Regions from separate parts of the Nocardia sp. NBC_00565 genome, predicted to be linked through region 1. Evidence: riboswitches for the same ligand, from Rfam matches in the RefSeq annotation. Region 1 holds a riboswitch; each other region holds the start of a gene.
What was found. A riboswitch is a leader RNA that binds a small molecule or an ion and turns the genes downstream of it on or off. The one in region 1 is predicted to bind S-adenosylmethionine.
Positions count from the first base shown of each region.

Region 1 (4,894 bases):
CCCGCACGCCACGCTCGATCAACTCCCGCTTCGCCGCACCGATGGCTGCGTCGGCGGCCTTGCGGGCCATCGTGGATTTGGCAAGAAACTTCGGCGTAAAGTCCTCCACCGCAATCAAACCATGATGGTCGACAACGCTTTTCGCCCACACCCGCGAATCATGCTGGGTTTGGCGGGCGGCTTTCTTGTGCAGCTTGGTGGCCTCACACGCGGCCCGCTGATACCCCTTCGACTGCGGGCCGCGCTTGCCACGGCGACGTCGAGCCATCTTGCGTTGCGACCGCGCCAACTCGGCGGCACAACGGGCACGATGCCCGCGATAGGGCAAATCGAACGACGGATCAGTGGCCGTGGCCGTGACGCACACACCCCAGTCGATCCCGATGGCGCTCTCGGCCACGGGTGCGGGATCCACGGTGCGGCGCACGATGAACGAGGCATACCAGTGCCCGAGCGAATCCCGGAAAACACGCACACTGGTCGGTGCGGACGGCAACTCACGCGACCACACCACCGGAATGCTCACCCCTTTGGCCAGCACGAGGCGCCCATCGCGGAGGCTGAACCCACGCTGGGTGTACTCCAGCGACAGCTCGGTCGTCTTACGGGGCTTGAACACCGGCCGACCCCGCCCCTTGACGGTGAACGACTGAGCAAGCGCCTGCGCATACGTTCGCAGCGTCTGCTGCTGGGCGACCTGCGAACCCTCCCGCAACCACACGCTCCCCCCGCGGGCAGCGGTCAACAGCTTGCTCAATGCGCCGAACGTCGGCCTGCCGCCCGACTTCTGCTGGTGGACAGCCTCATTCCACAAAACCGGCAGCGATGCCACTCGGCCAGCAAAGCCGACTGCGCGGCCCGGCCCGGCCGCAGCCGATAGCTGTACCGCATCACCTCCTCCATGGCCGACAACCTATCCGACACCACCGACACATCACCCCGACCGACAACCTCGATTAGGAGGACGGCGCTTCCACACCCTCGCGAACGAGAGAGTCTCCGCGCCAAACATCTGATGACGCGGCCGCGTCCCGTTGGAACCCGCTAGCTCAGCGCGTTGTCGAGGTCGCCGAGGATGTCCTCGACATCTTCCAGGCCCACCGAGATACGGACGACACCGTCGGACAGGCCGATGGTGGCACGGCCCTCGGGACCCATGGCCCGGTGGGTGGTGGTAGCGGGGTGGGTGATGAGGGTTTTGGAATCACCGAGATTGTTGGAGATGTCGATGATGCGCAACCGGTTGAGCACCTCGAAGGCGCGCTTCTTCGCCTCGTGCGCGGGGGCGTTCAGCTCGAAGGTGACCACGGTGCCGCCGCCGCTCATCTGGCTGGTCGCCAGTTCGTGCTGCGGATGCGACCCCAGGTAGGGGTAGCGCACCCACGAGACGGACTTGTTGTCCTCCAGGAACTTCGCGATGCGCAGCGCGGATTCGGTCGAATGGCGCACGCGCAGCGGCATGGTCTCCAACCCCTTGAGCAGGGTCCACGCATTGAACGGGCTCAACGCCGGACCGGTATGGCGCATAAGGTTTTTCACCGGACCGTCGATGTAGTCGTGCGGTCCGAGAATCGCGCCGCCGAGCACTCGGCCCTGACCGTCGATGTGCTTGGTGCCGGAATACACGAGCACATCCGCGCCGAGTTCGAAACCACGCTGCAGCAGTGGAGTGGCAAAGACGTTGTCCAGCACCACCTTCGCGCCCGCGGCATGGGCGAGTTCGGTCACCCGGCGCACATCGACCAGCGTCTGCATGGGGTTCGCCGGCGTCTCGAAGAACACGGCCTGGGTGGGCACCGACAGCGCCTGCTCCCACTGGTCCAGGTCATCACCGTCGACGAAGACCGTCTCCACACCCCAGCGCGGCAGGATCTCGTTGCACACCACGAAGCAGGAACCGAAGAGGCTGCGCGCGGCCACCAGTCGATCGCCCGCGCCCAAAAGCGCACCGAGCGCGGTGAATACGGCCGCCATGCCGCTCGCGGTCGCGAAACATGCTTCGGCGCCGTCGATCAGGCGCAGCCGCTCCTCGAACATGGCCACCGTCGGGTTGCCGTAGCGGGAGTAGACGAAATGCTCGATATCACCGGTGAACGCGGCCTCGGCCGCCTCGGCGCTCTCGTAGACGAACCCGGAGGACAGGTACAACGCCTCCGCGGTCTCCTCGAATCCGGAGCGGCGCAGGCCACCTCGAACACCGAGCGTCGCGGGCCCGACACCTTCGGGCAGCGGCTTGTCGAACGCACCACCGGTGATCATGACCGGCTCCCGGGGGTGTTGTTTCGAGCGACCTGCAAGCAGTCGCTAGCGGTGTTGTTTCGAGCGACCTGCAAGCAGTCGCTAGCGGTGTTGTTTCGAGCGACCTGCAAGCAGTCGCTAGCGGCACAGCACACGCTCATGACTGCCGCCACGGCAATCCCAGCGCACGCCAGCCGGAGCCGCCGCGATGCCCGGACTCGTCGATCGGCCCCTCGAAGCCCTCCAGCACGTTGTACGACGGTGCGATCCCGGTATTGGTCGCCGCCACGGCGGCACCGATCGAGCGCTGCCCGGACCGACACAGGAAGACGACAGGCGCCTCCGGATTGCGCCCCTCGAGCGCACTGGTCAGCTGCTCGACGAACTCACCGTTGCGGGCGCCGCTGCTGTCGACCCATTCGATCAGCACCGTCGGCCGCTCGATCGAACTGGTGTCCGGGACGCCGACGAAGCGCCACTCGGCTTCGGTGCGCACATCGACCAACACGGCTTCGGGATTGTCCCGCAACAACTCCCACGCCTGCTGTGGGGTGATGTCACCGGCATAACTCATGCGATCCTCCTGTGAATCCACGCTTGCCGCACCTGGGTTTCGGTGCGCGGCCAGGTCGTCACCCGGAGCACCCCACCGCGGAGGAGGGTTGCCGACCAGCTAGCCGGGGCTTGACGCTGGTTCTCATGACCTGAGTCCGAGATTGCCTGGGCAGGTGCCACCATGTCAAACCCCAGTTCGCGCCGCGCCGGTAATCACTTGCAGACGATCCAGCGGTCGCCGGAGCGAACCAAATTCCACGTCGCCGGCGTCTCACGGCCCTCGACCGCGATGGTCACGTCCGCCTTCGCCCTATCACCATCGACCATGGCGTTCTCAATCTTGGTGACCTTGATCGACTTTCCGGCCGCCGCACCACCGAACTGGGCGGCCAGCGGCGATTTGCTCTCGTCGAATCCTTGACAGGCAACCGCGGGTGGCGGCGTGCTGTCGGTGGCGGCCCTGGCCTCCGCGTAGCGCTGCACCGCGGCCGTGATCTTGTCCGATTCTGTGACATTTTTCTCAGCGGGCGAGAGCACCGCACCGAGCACGATCGCGATGAGGACGACGGCCGCGAAGACTGCCGCCGCGACGAACGGCGCGACGGAGCGGCGATCGGTCTGGTCGACCTCGATTGCCGGTTCGTCGTCGATGCCCTGCTGCTCTGTCATGGGTCGATCATCCCTGGTGGACGGCGATATCCGACAGTCGCCCCCCGACCGTGCGCGACCGAACCCGGCATCGGCGGCGCGATGATCCGTTAGTCATCGGGCGAGCGGGTACTCCGGTAAGTGAGCCGGGGCGGCAACCATCCGGTTCACGCACCGCCCGCACGGCGCACCGCGCGCCACCGATAGAATCGCGGGACTGCGGCCTGCTGTCATAGCCGAATGACAGCTCACCGTCGTAGCGACTGTGTAGCCGCGAGCCGCCTGTCGCATCGTCAGGTGCAACCAAAGGGTGCGTCAAAGTTAGCCTAAGCTAAGACTGACGCCATTAATTGTTTCGACCATAAGGGTGCGCGTAAAGATGACCGAACAGAGTGCTGAGTCGATAAGCGGTATTCGCGGGCCCTCCGTGGTTACGCAGGCTGCCGCCTCCGGGCCTGAAGCGAACACCGCGGGGACTCGTCCGCTTCGCATCGCGATCGTAGGCGCGGGACCGGCCGGTATCTACGCCGCCGACGCGTTGATGAAGTCCGATGCCGAGGTGAGCATCGACCTGTACGAGCGCATGCCCGCGCCGTTCGGGCTCATCCGCTACGGCGTCGCGCCGGACCATCCGCGCATCAAGGGCATCATCACCGCCCTGCACAAGGTGCTCGACAAGCCGCAGGTGCGCCTGCTCGGCAATATCGACTACGGCACCGACATCACCCTCGACGACCTGCGCACCTTCTATGACGCGATCATCTTCTCCACCGGCGCCAACGCCGACCGCGCGCTGGAGATCCCTGGCATCGGCCTGGACGGCAGCTACGGCGCCGCCGACTTCGTGTCCTGGTACGACGGACACCCGGACGTGCCGCGCACCTGGCCGCTGGAGGCCGAGAAGGTCGCCGTCCTCGGTGTCGGCAACGTCGCACTCGACGTCGCGCGGGTACTCGCCAAGACCGGCGATGAACTGCTGCCGACCGAGATCCCGCCGAACGTCTACAACGGACTGAAGGCCAATAAGGCGCTCGAGGTGCACGTCTTCGGCCGTCGCGGCCCCGCGCAGGCCAAGTTCACCCCGCTCGAGCTACGCGAACTCGACCACTCCCCGACCATCGAGGTCATCGTCGATCCCGAAGATATCGACTACGACGAGGGCTCCGAGGCCGCCCGTCGGCACTCCAAGCAGGTCGACATGATCTCGAACACCCTGGAGCAGTGGGCCATCCGCGACGTCGGCAACCGCCCGCACAAGCTGTTCCTGCACTTCTTCGAATCCCCCGCCGAGATCCTGGGCGAGGACGGCAAGGTCGTCGGCCTGCGCACCGAGCGCACCCAGCTCGACGGCACCGGCAACGTCAAGGGCACCGGTGTCCTCAAGGACTGGGACGTCCAGGCCGTCTACCGCGCCGTCGGCTACCTGTCGCAGAACCTCACCCACCTGCCGTTC
Region 1 is NZ_CP107785.1:7,042,456-7,047,349, forward strand. It holds gene OG874_RS32430 (RNA-guided endonuclease InsQ/TnpB family protein) at 1-832, opposite strand, end outside; gene OG874_RS32435 (O-succinylhomoserine sulfhydrylase) at 1,045-2,259, opposite strand; gene OG874_RS32440 (rhodanese-like domain-containing protein) at 2,396-2,812, opposite strand; SAM riboswitch class IV at 2,827-2,943, opposite strand; gene OG874_RS32445 (Rv0361 family membrane protein) at 3,007-3,462, opposite strand; gene OG874_RS32450 (FAD-dependent oxidoreductase) at 3,821-4,894, shown strand, end outside.

Region 2 (4,894 bases), 1.9 Mb from region 1:
AGTAGTAGCTCAGGAACAGGAACATCGCGAACATCGCGATCGGGATCAGCAGCGCGGCCAGGAAGGCGCCGCCGCGGTTGATCTCGCCGGGAATGTGCAACGGCAGTAGCGGATTCGACGAACGTCGCTCGATGGCGACGAAGGCGATCAGCAAGGCGACACCGACGACGAGCAGTGCGAGGGTGCTCCCGGCCAGCCAGCCGTCCTCGGCGGCGCGGCTGAATCCGTACACGATGGCGATCAGGCCGAGCGTCACGGTGACCGCGCCGGGCACGTCGTAGCCGCCGGTGCGCGGGACCGGTATGTCCTTCACCACAAACGCCAGCGCGCCGAGCAGGGCGAGCAATGCGATCGGCGTATTCACCAGCAGGCACCAGCGCCACGAGGCGTACTCGGTGAGCGCACCGCCCGCGATGAGACCGAGCGCGGCGCCACCGGCGGAGATCCCGGCGAAGATACCGAACGCCGTCGCGCGCTCCCTGGCCTCGGTGAAGGTCACCGATAGCAGCGAAAGTGCCGCGGGCGCAAGCAAAGCCGCGAACGCGCCCTGCAGAGCCCGACCGGCGAACAGCTCCGCGCCGTTCTGCGCGAGACCGGCCACCGCGGAAGCACCCGCGAAACCGACCAGGCCGACAATGAAGACCCGGCGCCTGCCGAGGTAGTCCGCGAGCCGCCCGCCGAGCAGCAGCAGGCCGCCGAAGATCAGCGTGTAGGCGGTGAGCATCCATTGCCGATTGCCATCGCTGATGTCGAGATCACGTTGTGCGAACGGCAGCGAGATGGTCACGATGGTCGCATCCAGCACCACCATGAGCTGGGCCAACGCGATCACCCCCAGGGCCAACCAGCGCGCTGAACTGCCCTGTCTTTTCGAAACGTCAACCGCTGTCGCAGTCTCGGTCATCTTGATCTCCTCGCCATCCGAAGTAGTGCAGCCATCCTGTCATCGACAGACATTTGTCGTCAAGAGAAAAATGTCGCATTCCGACATTTGACCGTTAAAGACACAAACCGTCCCGATTGCGCTAATATGAGGCCATGCTCGAGTCATCGACGCCGATCGGCGTAGACGCCGCGGCCGACGACACCGCGCCCCCCACCCCGAATCCGGGGCCGAGCGCGCCCGTGAGCGTCGGCCTGCGCGAGCGCAAGAAGCAGCAGACCCGGCTGCGCATCATCGAGATGGCGCTGGACCTTTGCGACGCACAGGGATTCGATGCGACGACGGTCGAGCAGATCGCACACGGCGCGGACGTGTCACCGCGCACGATCAACCGATACTTCGACAGCAAGGAAGACATCGTCCTCGGCCCGGTCAAGGATTTCGGCCTCGCGATCGCCGAGTGCCTGCGCGCCCTCCCGGTCACCGGCAACGAGTTGGAATCCCTGCGCTTGGCCTTTCTGCAGGTCGTCGACGCTGCCGCGAACAGCGTCGACGGACCGATCTCGTTCCGGCGCTTCCAGCAGATGCAGCGGATACTGCGCAGCAGCCCGACGGTCAGCGCACAGAGCATGGAACTCGCCGACGACAAGAACGCCGCGATCGCCGACGTACTCGCCGAACGGTTCGGCACCCAGCCCGACGCGCTACCGGTGCGGCTGGTCATCGGCGCGTGGCAGCTGATCGGTCACCTCAGCATGGAGTGTTCGGACGCGATCTTCGACGACGCGGACACCATGGCCGCCGCGCAGTCGGCCCGCGATTCGTTCACCACGTCGTTCGACGAGTTCATGCGCGTATGCGCCGGACGCCCGGCCGCCGATCCGGCGTGAAATAGGCAACGGATTTCGGCCGTCGACCGCCCGCCGGTTACGATGTCGGTCAGGTCATGAGTGCCAGCGCGAAGCCCCGGCTTGCTGGACGGCAACCCTCCAGCAGCGGCGGGGTGCTCCGGGTGATGACCGGGCTCTCGAAAGTCGAGAGCAAGCGCGCACTTCAGGAGGTATCCCCATGTGTTGTTGTCCGTCACCCGCATCCCCTTGAACCTGCTGGCGAACAACCCTTTTGGAGTAAGACATGAGTGACCCCATCGCGTCCGCGGCCGAGCGCTGGTCCTTCGAGACCAAGCAGATCCACGCGGGGCAGACCCCCGACGAGATCACCGGCGCACGCGCACTCCCGATCTACCAGACCACCTCGTACGCCTTCCGCGACACCGACCACGCGGCCGCGCTGTTCGGACTGGCCGAACCGGGCAATATCTACACCCGGATCATGAACCCGACCCAAGACGTGGTCGAGCAGCGCATCGCCGCCCTGGAGGGCGGTGTGGCCGCACTGCTACTGGCCTCCGGTCAGGCCGCGGAAACCTACGCGATCCTGAATCTCGCCGCCGCCGGCGATCACATCGTCTCCAGCCCGCACCTCTACGGCGGCACCTACAACCTGTTCCACTACTCGCTGCCCAAGCTCGGTATCGAGGTCTCCTTCGTCGAGGATCCGGACGATCTGGCGCAGTGGCGCGCGGCGATCCGGCCGAACACCAAGGCGTTCTACGGCGAGACCATCGCCAACCCGAGCAGCGCCATCTTCGACATTCCCGGCATCTCCGCGATCGCGCACGAGGCCGGGCTGCCGTTGATCGTGGACAACACCGTCGCCACCCCGTACTTGATCCAGCCGCTGGCCCACGGCGCCGACATCGTCGTGCACTCGGCGACCAAATATTTGGGCGGGCACGGTTCGGCGGTGGCCGGTGTGATCGTCGACGGCGGCACCTTCGATTGGACCGTGCGCGACGCCGCCGGCGCATCGCGCTTCCCCGGCTTCACCACCCCGGACCCGAGCTATCACGGCGCGGTGTTCGCCGATCTCGGCGCGCCCGCCTATGCGTTGAAGGCACGCGTGCAGCTGCTGCGCGATCTCGGTGCCGCGGTATCGCCGTTCAACGCGTTCCTGATCAGTCAGGGCATCGAGACGCTGAGCCTGCGGATCGAGCGGCATGTGTCGAACGCGCAGGCCGTGGCCGAGTTCCTGAGCACACATCCGGCCGTGGAAACGGTGTTCTACGCGGGACTGCCGTCATCGCCGTGGCACGAACGCGCCGCCCAGCTGGCGCCGAAGGGTGCGGGCGCCATCGTCGCGTTCGAATTGCGCGGCGGCGTCGATGCCGGCAAGAAGTTCGTGGACGCGTTAGCCCTGCACAGCCATGTAGCTAACATCGGGGATGTGCGTTCTCTTGTGATTCACCCGGCCTCGACCACGCACTCGCAGTTGACGCCCGATGAGCAACTGGCCTCCGGCGTCACCCCGGGGCTGGTCCGGCTCGCCGTGGGCATCGAGGGAATCGACGACATTCTGGCCGATCTGCTGGCCGGTTTCGCGGCGGCGACAACGTGAGCGAGCGCAGCGAGCGAACCACCGACACAGCACCCTCGATCACGACGGAGCTGAGCGCTGGCGAGGCGGAGTCGTGACCGTGAGCGCTGAACCGAGTACCGCTGGTTCCTCGTCCGGGGTGGCGCTGCCACCGCCGGACGGGCGGCTCGGCATCATCGCCATCGGGGACGTGCGGCTGGAGAACGGCGCCGTCGTCCCCGATGTCCACTTGGCCGTGCAGCGCTGGGGTGAGCTCTCCCCCACGCTGGACAATGTGGTGCTCGTCGAACACGCGCTGACCGGCGATTCACACGTCGTCGGAGTGCCCGACGATATCCACCCGCTGCCCGGCTGGTGGGACGGCATGGTCGGTCCCGGCGCGCCGGTGGATACCGACGAGTGGTGCGTCATCGCGACCAATGTGCTCGGTGGCTGCCAGGGCAGCACTGGGCCCTCGTCGCTTGCGCCGGACGGAAAGCCCTGGGGCGCAAGGTTTCCGGAGATCTCCATCCGAGACCAGGTGCGCGCGGAAGTCGCGCTGATGGATCTGCTCGGCATCGAGCGCCTGGCCGCCATCGTCGGCGGTTCGATGGGCGGTATGCGGGTGCTGGAGTGGATGGTCGATACGCCCGATCGAGTGAGCTCGGCACTCGTGCTCGCCGTCGGCGCCCGCGCCACCGCCGACCAGATCGGCACGCAGACAACGCAAATCGCCGCCATCAAGGCCGACCCCGACTGGCAGGGCGGCGACTACCACGACACCGACCGCGCCCCCACGACCGGCATGGGCATCGCCCGCCGCATCGCCCACCTGACCTATCGCACCGAAGGCGAACTCGACCACCGCTTCGAGAACAGCGCCCAGGGCGCGGAGGATCCGCGCAACGGTGGACGCTACGCCGTCCAGAGCTACCTGGACCACCAGGCCGAAAAGCTCTGTAGCCGTTTCGATCCCGCCACCTACGTGCTGCTCACCGAGGCGATGAATCGGCACGACGTCGGCCGTGGGCGCGGCGGTATTTCCGCCGCACTGGCTGCTACCCCCGTGCCCTGTGTGGTCGGCGGCGTCGATTCGGATCGCCTATACCCGTTGCGAACACAGCAGGAGCTGGCCGACGGCCTCCCCGGCTGCGAAGGTCTGGAGATCGTGCACTCCCGCGACGGACACGACGGTTTCCTCACCGAAGCGGCGGCGGTCTCGAAGCTGCTCACCGAGACGATGCGATTGGCGCGGGAGAGCCGCACCAGCTGAAGTCGGTGAGGTGTTTCGCCTCTCCGGGGAACTTCCCGGCGAGGACAACCTTTCTTGTCAACCAGCGATGTCGACAGGTGCAGGAATCCCCGTCGATAGAACGCCCTATTCGGCGGGCGCGCCGACGAGCAGTCGCACGATGGATTGGACGAACTCATCGAGTCGTTCGCGGGGGTATTCATCGGGCGCGCTGACCGCGAGCCTGCCGAGCATTTCCGCCACGCTCAGCAGTGAGTTGGTGAGCAGCCCGGAATCCATTCCCGCCCACCGTGAATCGAGCGCCATGCCCATGCGAACCAGGGACTCGGCCTGATCGAAGACGC
Region 2 is NZ_CP107785.1:8,959,812-8,964,705, reverse strand. It holds gene OG874_RS40970 (MFS transporter) at 1-904, opposite strand, end outside; gene OG874_RS40965 (TetR family transcriptional regulator) at 1,039-1,773, shown strand; SAM riboswitch class IV at 1,826-1,936, shown strand; gene OG874_RS40960 (bifunctional o-acetylhomoserine/o-acetylserine sulfhydrylase) at 2,018-3,340, shown strand; gene metX (homoserine O-acetyltransferase MetX) at 3,459-4,571, shown strand; gene OG874_RS40950 (TetR/AcrR family transcriptional regulator) at 4,677-4,894, opposite strand, start outside.
Region 2: linked by a shared signal. The riboswitch ahead of OG874_RS40960 (bifunctional o-acetylhomoserine/o-acetylserine sulfhydrylase) and the one ahead of OG874_RS32440 (rhodanese-like domain-containing protein) in region 1 are both predicted to bind S-adenosylmethionine.

Region 3 (4,894 bases), 3.5 Mb from region 1:
TGCACGCTGTGCCCGACACCGATGGCCTGGGACAGCTCGACCGTCGGAATCCACAGACCCGCGTCCAACACCTCCTGCTGCGCGGAACGGATCAGCGCGGCGCGCGCGCCGGTCTCCACCGTGCTCAGCTCGCGGTCGAGCAGGTCGTCGAGCGCAGGGATACGTTCGCGCGCATTGAGATTGCGACCGTCGACGCTGAACGTGGACCGCAGGATGTCGCCGTCGGCGCGGGTGGTGTTGTAGTAGGTGGTGTCGAAGTCCTTGGAGTTCTGGCGCGCGGTGTTCTCGGCGGTTCCCGCCAGGTCCAGCTTCAGGTCGACGCCGACCTGCCGCAGCTGCTGCTGCACGAGTTCGAGAATCGCCTGATTACCGGCGAACGCCTGGCCGAACAGGACCGCGAAGGACAACCGCTCGCCATTTTTCACGCGGATGCCATCACCGCCGGGCGTCCAGCCTGCTTGGTCGAGGAGGGTGCGTGCCTTCGCCGGATCGTAGGTCAGCTGCGCCGAGAGGTCCTGATAGCCGGGCGTGGTGCTGGCCAGCGTGCTGGTCGCGGGCTTGAAGTCGGGGCCGAGCACGGTATCGACCAACTGCTTGCGGTCGATGGCGGGCACCAGCGCCCGGCGCACCGCGGGATCGCGCAGCGGGCCACGGGTCACATTCGGCTGGATGCCGAATGGCACACCGGGATTCGCGGTGGTGAGCACCCGGCCGCCGGCCGCCTCGATCTGCGGGGCGTCCTGCGGTAGGGCGTCGCTGGCGGCGTCGAGCTGACCGGAGGTGAGACTGCCGGTGCGAACACCGGATTCGGGTACCACCGTGAATTCGATCTTGTCCAGATAGGCCTCGCCCCGGTGCGCGAAGACCGCCGAACCCCAGTTGTAGCCGACCCGTTTGGCCAGCGTCGCCGAGGCGTCCTGGCGGTAGGCCGCGTAGGTGAACGGCCCGCTGCCGACATTGTCGCCGAGGCAGCGCTGATCGGCGGATTTGGCGGTGGTGACATCGGCCTGGATGCCGAGCTGCGCGGTCGAGGACGCCTGCAGGAACTGTGCGTTCGGCTGGCTGAACTCCACGCGCGCGGTCAACTTGTCGACCGCGGTCGTGCCGACATAATTCGTCAGGTAGCTGGAGCCCAACGGCGTCTTGGCCGCGCCGAGCTTGATCACCGAATCGAAGGTCCTCTGCACCGATGCCGCGGTGAGCGCAGTGCCGTCGCTGAAGGTAACGCCATCGGTGAGATGGAAGGTGAAGACCTTCGCATCGGGGCTGATCTCCCAGCTCTGGGCCAGCCACGGCTTCAGCTCACCGGTCTTCGGATCCTGATCGGTCAGCGAATCCACGATCTGGCGGGTCACATACAGCGTCTGGTTGGTGCCGGACTGCGCCGGATCCGAGCAGGTCGGGGCCTGTGACAGTCCGTAGCGCAGGGTGCCCCCCGGCTGCGGCGGGCCCGCGTCGCCGCCCGACGTTGCCGAATCACTGCCGCAGGCGGCCAGGCTCGCGGCCGCGGTGACGGCGGCGGCCACGGCCGCGATTCGGTGGCGGGGTCTGATCACTGTGGAGCTCCAGATGTTTCGGTGCGGACGAGTTCGCCGCGGGAATCGATGTCGTAGTCGGTCGGTCGGGCCGATCCGTTCGTGGTTGCGACGCTGGTGTTTTCGCTGCTCGCGGTGGCCAATGGCCGACTCGGGAAGCGGCCGCGCAGTTCCGGGGCGACCTCGGCCTGGAAGAGCTCGAGACTGCCGCGATGCTGCACCTCGGTGCGACCGTCACGTTCGGCGGACAGATGGGTCACCTCGTGACCGAATTGCTCGTGCTGGTGGCCGACCTTGTCGATCACCTGCTCCGGGCTACCGATGAGCGCCGAACTGCGGGTGACGAAATCGTCGAGCGTCTCGAATACCACCGGCAGCCCGAGCTTTCGGGCCAGGGCCAGCCGCGCCTGGAAGATCGGGCGGTACACCTCGCGGGCTTCCTGGGACGTCTTGGCTATGTGCAGTCCCGCCGTGCCCGCACCGACCAGGGCATCGGCCGGGTCGTGCCCGTAGTGCGCCCAGCGTTCCCGATAGTGGCGCACCAATTCGGCATACGGCTCGATCGAATATGTGACATTCGCCGAGAACAGCGGATCACCCTGGCGCGCGGCGAGTTCCACCGAATCGCGACTGGTCGCGCTGCCGTGCCAGATCCGGATGCGCGGTTGCAGCGGCCGCGGCAGCGCCTTGGCCGCGACCAGCTCCGGGCGGAACCGGCCGGACCAGGTCACGCTGTCGCTGTCCCACAGTGCCCGGAACAGTTCGTAGCCTTCGCGATTGCGATCCCACTGATCGTCGGTGGTGACGTGGTACAGCTTTGCCTGCGCCGCGCCGTTGCCCTTGCCGATAATGAGTTCGAGGCGTCCACCGGAGAGGTTGTCCAGCGTCGAGTAGTCCTCGAACGCGCGGACCGGATCGAGCAGGCTGAGCGTGGTGACGGCGGTGAACAGACTGATCCGCGAGGTGACCGCCGCAATGTGGCTGAGGAGCACCGGCGGTGCGGCCGAGAGGAACGGATCCTCGTGCCGCTCACCGACAGCGAAGCCGTCGAAGCCGAGTTCCTCGGCGAGGCGGGCCTGTTCGATCACATCGCGCAACCGCTCCCTGGTCTCGGGCAGTCGTCCGGTGACCGGATCGGGCACCCGGGTGACGAGGGTGAACAGCAGGAACTTCATGCGCGGACTCCCACCGGCCCGTGGATGAATTGCGCGAGCAGCACGAGTGCGATCGCGCTGACCACCCAACGCCAGGGGTGCCAGGCTTTGGCGACCGTCGGTGCGGTCGCTACGGCACGCCCGGGTGCTGTGGCATCGGGCGGGTGGGCACCCGGTATCGGAACATCCGATACTGGGGCATCGGATGCGACGGACGCGCTCATGGTTTCGGTTCCTCCATCGTTCCCGGCGGAAGCACCCGCACCCGGTGACCGGGGGGTTGCTGCGACGTCGACGAGCCAGGTCTCTCGGTCGCTCTGGATGGTGTCCGACGCCGAGCACGGGTCGGGTCAATGGGTCTAGCCGAAATATCATGCGAAGCAGGCGAAGTCCGGCACAAGGGTACGAATCACGGTGAGCGCAGACCTTGTCCGAAAGGTTGTGAACAGGGACTATTGTGCGGATCGTGTGGTAGCTCCTGATGCGCCCGCCCTGCTCGTGGCCGCGTATTTCGCCTGGAGCGCCCGGACGGCGTGTCGTCGCGACAGCCCGATACGGCGTGCGGCGCGCGGGTGTCGCCCGCCGAAATCAGCGTAGTTGCGGAGGTTTGCCGGAGTACTCTCGGACCTCGATCGTGCCCGACGATGAGGAGGTCCACTGTGGCCGTGCTGCGCCGTCTGACCACGCTTACCGCCATCGCGTCCGCTTCGGCCGCGCTGACTTTCGCCGCTCCCGGCGTCGCCACCGCCGGTCCGGTAGCGGCTCCGATGCCCGCCCCCGCGGTTCCGGCCGCGACGGCGCCGGATGATCCGCCCGGCCGAGCCGGAACCGTCGCCCCCGGCGATCTGCTCGGCGCCTACCGTGCTGCGGTCGACGCGCTGCGCACCTTCGGCGTCGAGCCGTTCCTGTATCCGGCCGCGGCCTTCTGCTCCGACGCCAGGCTCGGCCTGGTCCCCGCCGTTGCGGGCGCGGTCCCCGGGCCGTGGCCCAAGACCACCGTGGCAATCCCCGGACTCGACCTGTCCGCGGTCAAGGCGGGCCAGGTCCTGTTCACCTTCGTGCCCTACGGCGTCGCCGCGGACAACGCCAACACCTCCGGTATGAACGTCGCCTGGCTCAACCTCGCCAACGGTCGCAGCGGAGTCACCCCGATGGGCCCGCTCTCCGACGTCATCCGGACGATGGTCCCCGCCGCGATCCCACCCGAGCTGAGACCCTTCGCCGAACGCACCATCCAAGACGTCTTCGCCGCCTTCCCCACCAGCGCCGTCCGCGCAGTCCCAGTGGACACCGGCTCCGGCACAGTCCTCGCCGCAGTCTTCGGAACCGTCGACAACGCCGGCAAGCCCTGCGTCTTCCTCCCGACTGTGGGCATCACGTCGGTGCGCTGAACCCGCGGTCTCGGGAGAGCCTGGGGCTGAGGGGAAATGCGGCTGTGGGCCGCGAGGCCGCTGGAGCAGCGAGGTTGCGGGTTCGTGGATCAAGATCAGGTGAAACTGGTGAAGTGGGTCTTTTGCCGCCATGGATTCCACCTGATCGTGATCAGCCGGGGGACAGGTGGCGGGATTTCCAGGTGAGGGTGTTGGTGTGGCGCGCACGGCGGGAGTGGGAGTACAGGCGGAGGTAGGCGGCCATGGAGATTGGATGGGCTAGGGCCGCGAGGAGATCGGTTCGGGTCAGGGTGGTGCTTTCCAATGAACGGGCGAGTAGGCGACTGGCTACTGCTGCGCTGTAGCCGAGGAGTCCTGCCGTGCGCGTCGAACCTCGGCCACCGATGGCGGCCAAGGGCGGTACGCAGTAGGCGAGTGCCGCAACGGCTCCGACTGCTGCGCCGCCGATGGTGGTGGCGCCGTAGGCCGACCAGAGCCAGCGGGTGTAGCCCGTTTCCAGTTCGGCTGCGTCGCGGTACATTCGGGTGCTCGCGGATCGGCCCGCCGCGACCAGCGCGGTTCGGCGATCCGAACGGCGCAGTGCGCGAGCGATATCCAGGTCCTCGGTGGGGCTGGCGGCCACTGCCGCGTGAGCGCCGATGGCGTGGTAGGCCGCCGCATCGAAGACGAGGAACTGGCCGCAGGCAACCGCGGTGGAGCGGCGGCGGCTGCGGTTGGCCACCGCGATCGGCAGGCTGGCCGCCCACGACCAGCACAGCAGCGGCTGCACCAACGCCTCCGCCAGCGATTCGGCCACCTGATATGGCCACGGCGA
Region 3 is NZ_CP107785.1:787,682-792,575, forward strand. It holds gene OG874_RS03980 (ABC transporter substrate-binding protein) at 1-1,556, opposite strand, end outside; gene OG874_RS03985 (LLM class flavin-dependent oxidoreductase) at 1,553-2,710, opposite strand; gene OG874_RS03990 (hypothetical protein) at 2,707-2,913, opposite strand; SAM riboswitch class I at 2,924-3,017, opposite strand; gene OG874_RS03995 (hypothetical protein) at 3,334-4,080, shown strand; gene OG874_RS04000 (glycosyltransferase family 2 protein) at 4,232-4,894, opposite strand, start outside.
Region 3: linked by a shared signal. The riboswitch ahead of OG874_RS03990 (hypothetical protein) and the one ahead of OG874_RS32440 (rhodanese-like domain-containing protein) in region 1 are both predicted to bind S-adenosylmethionine.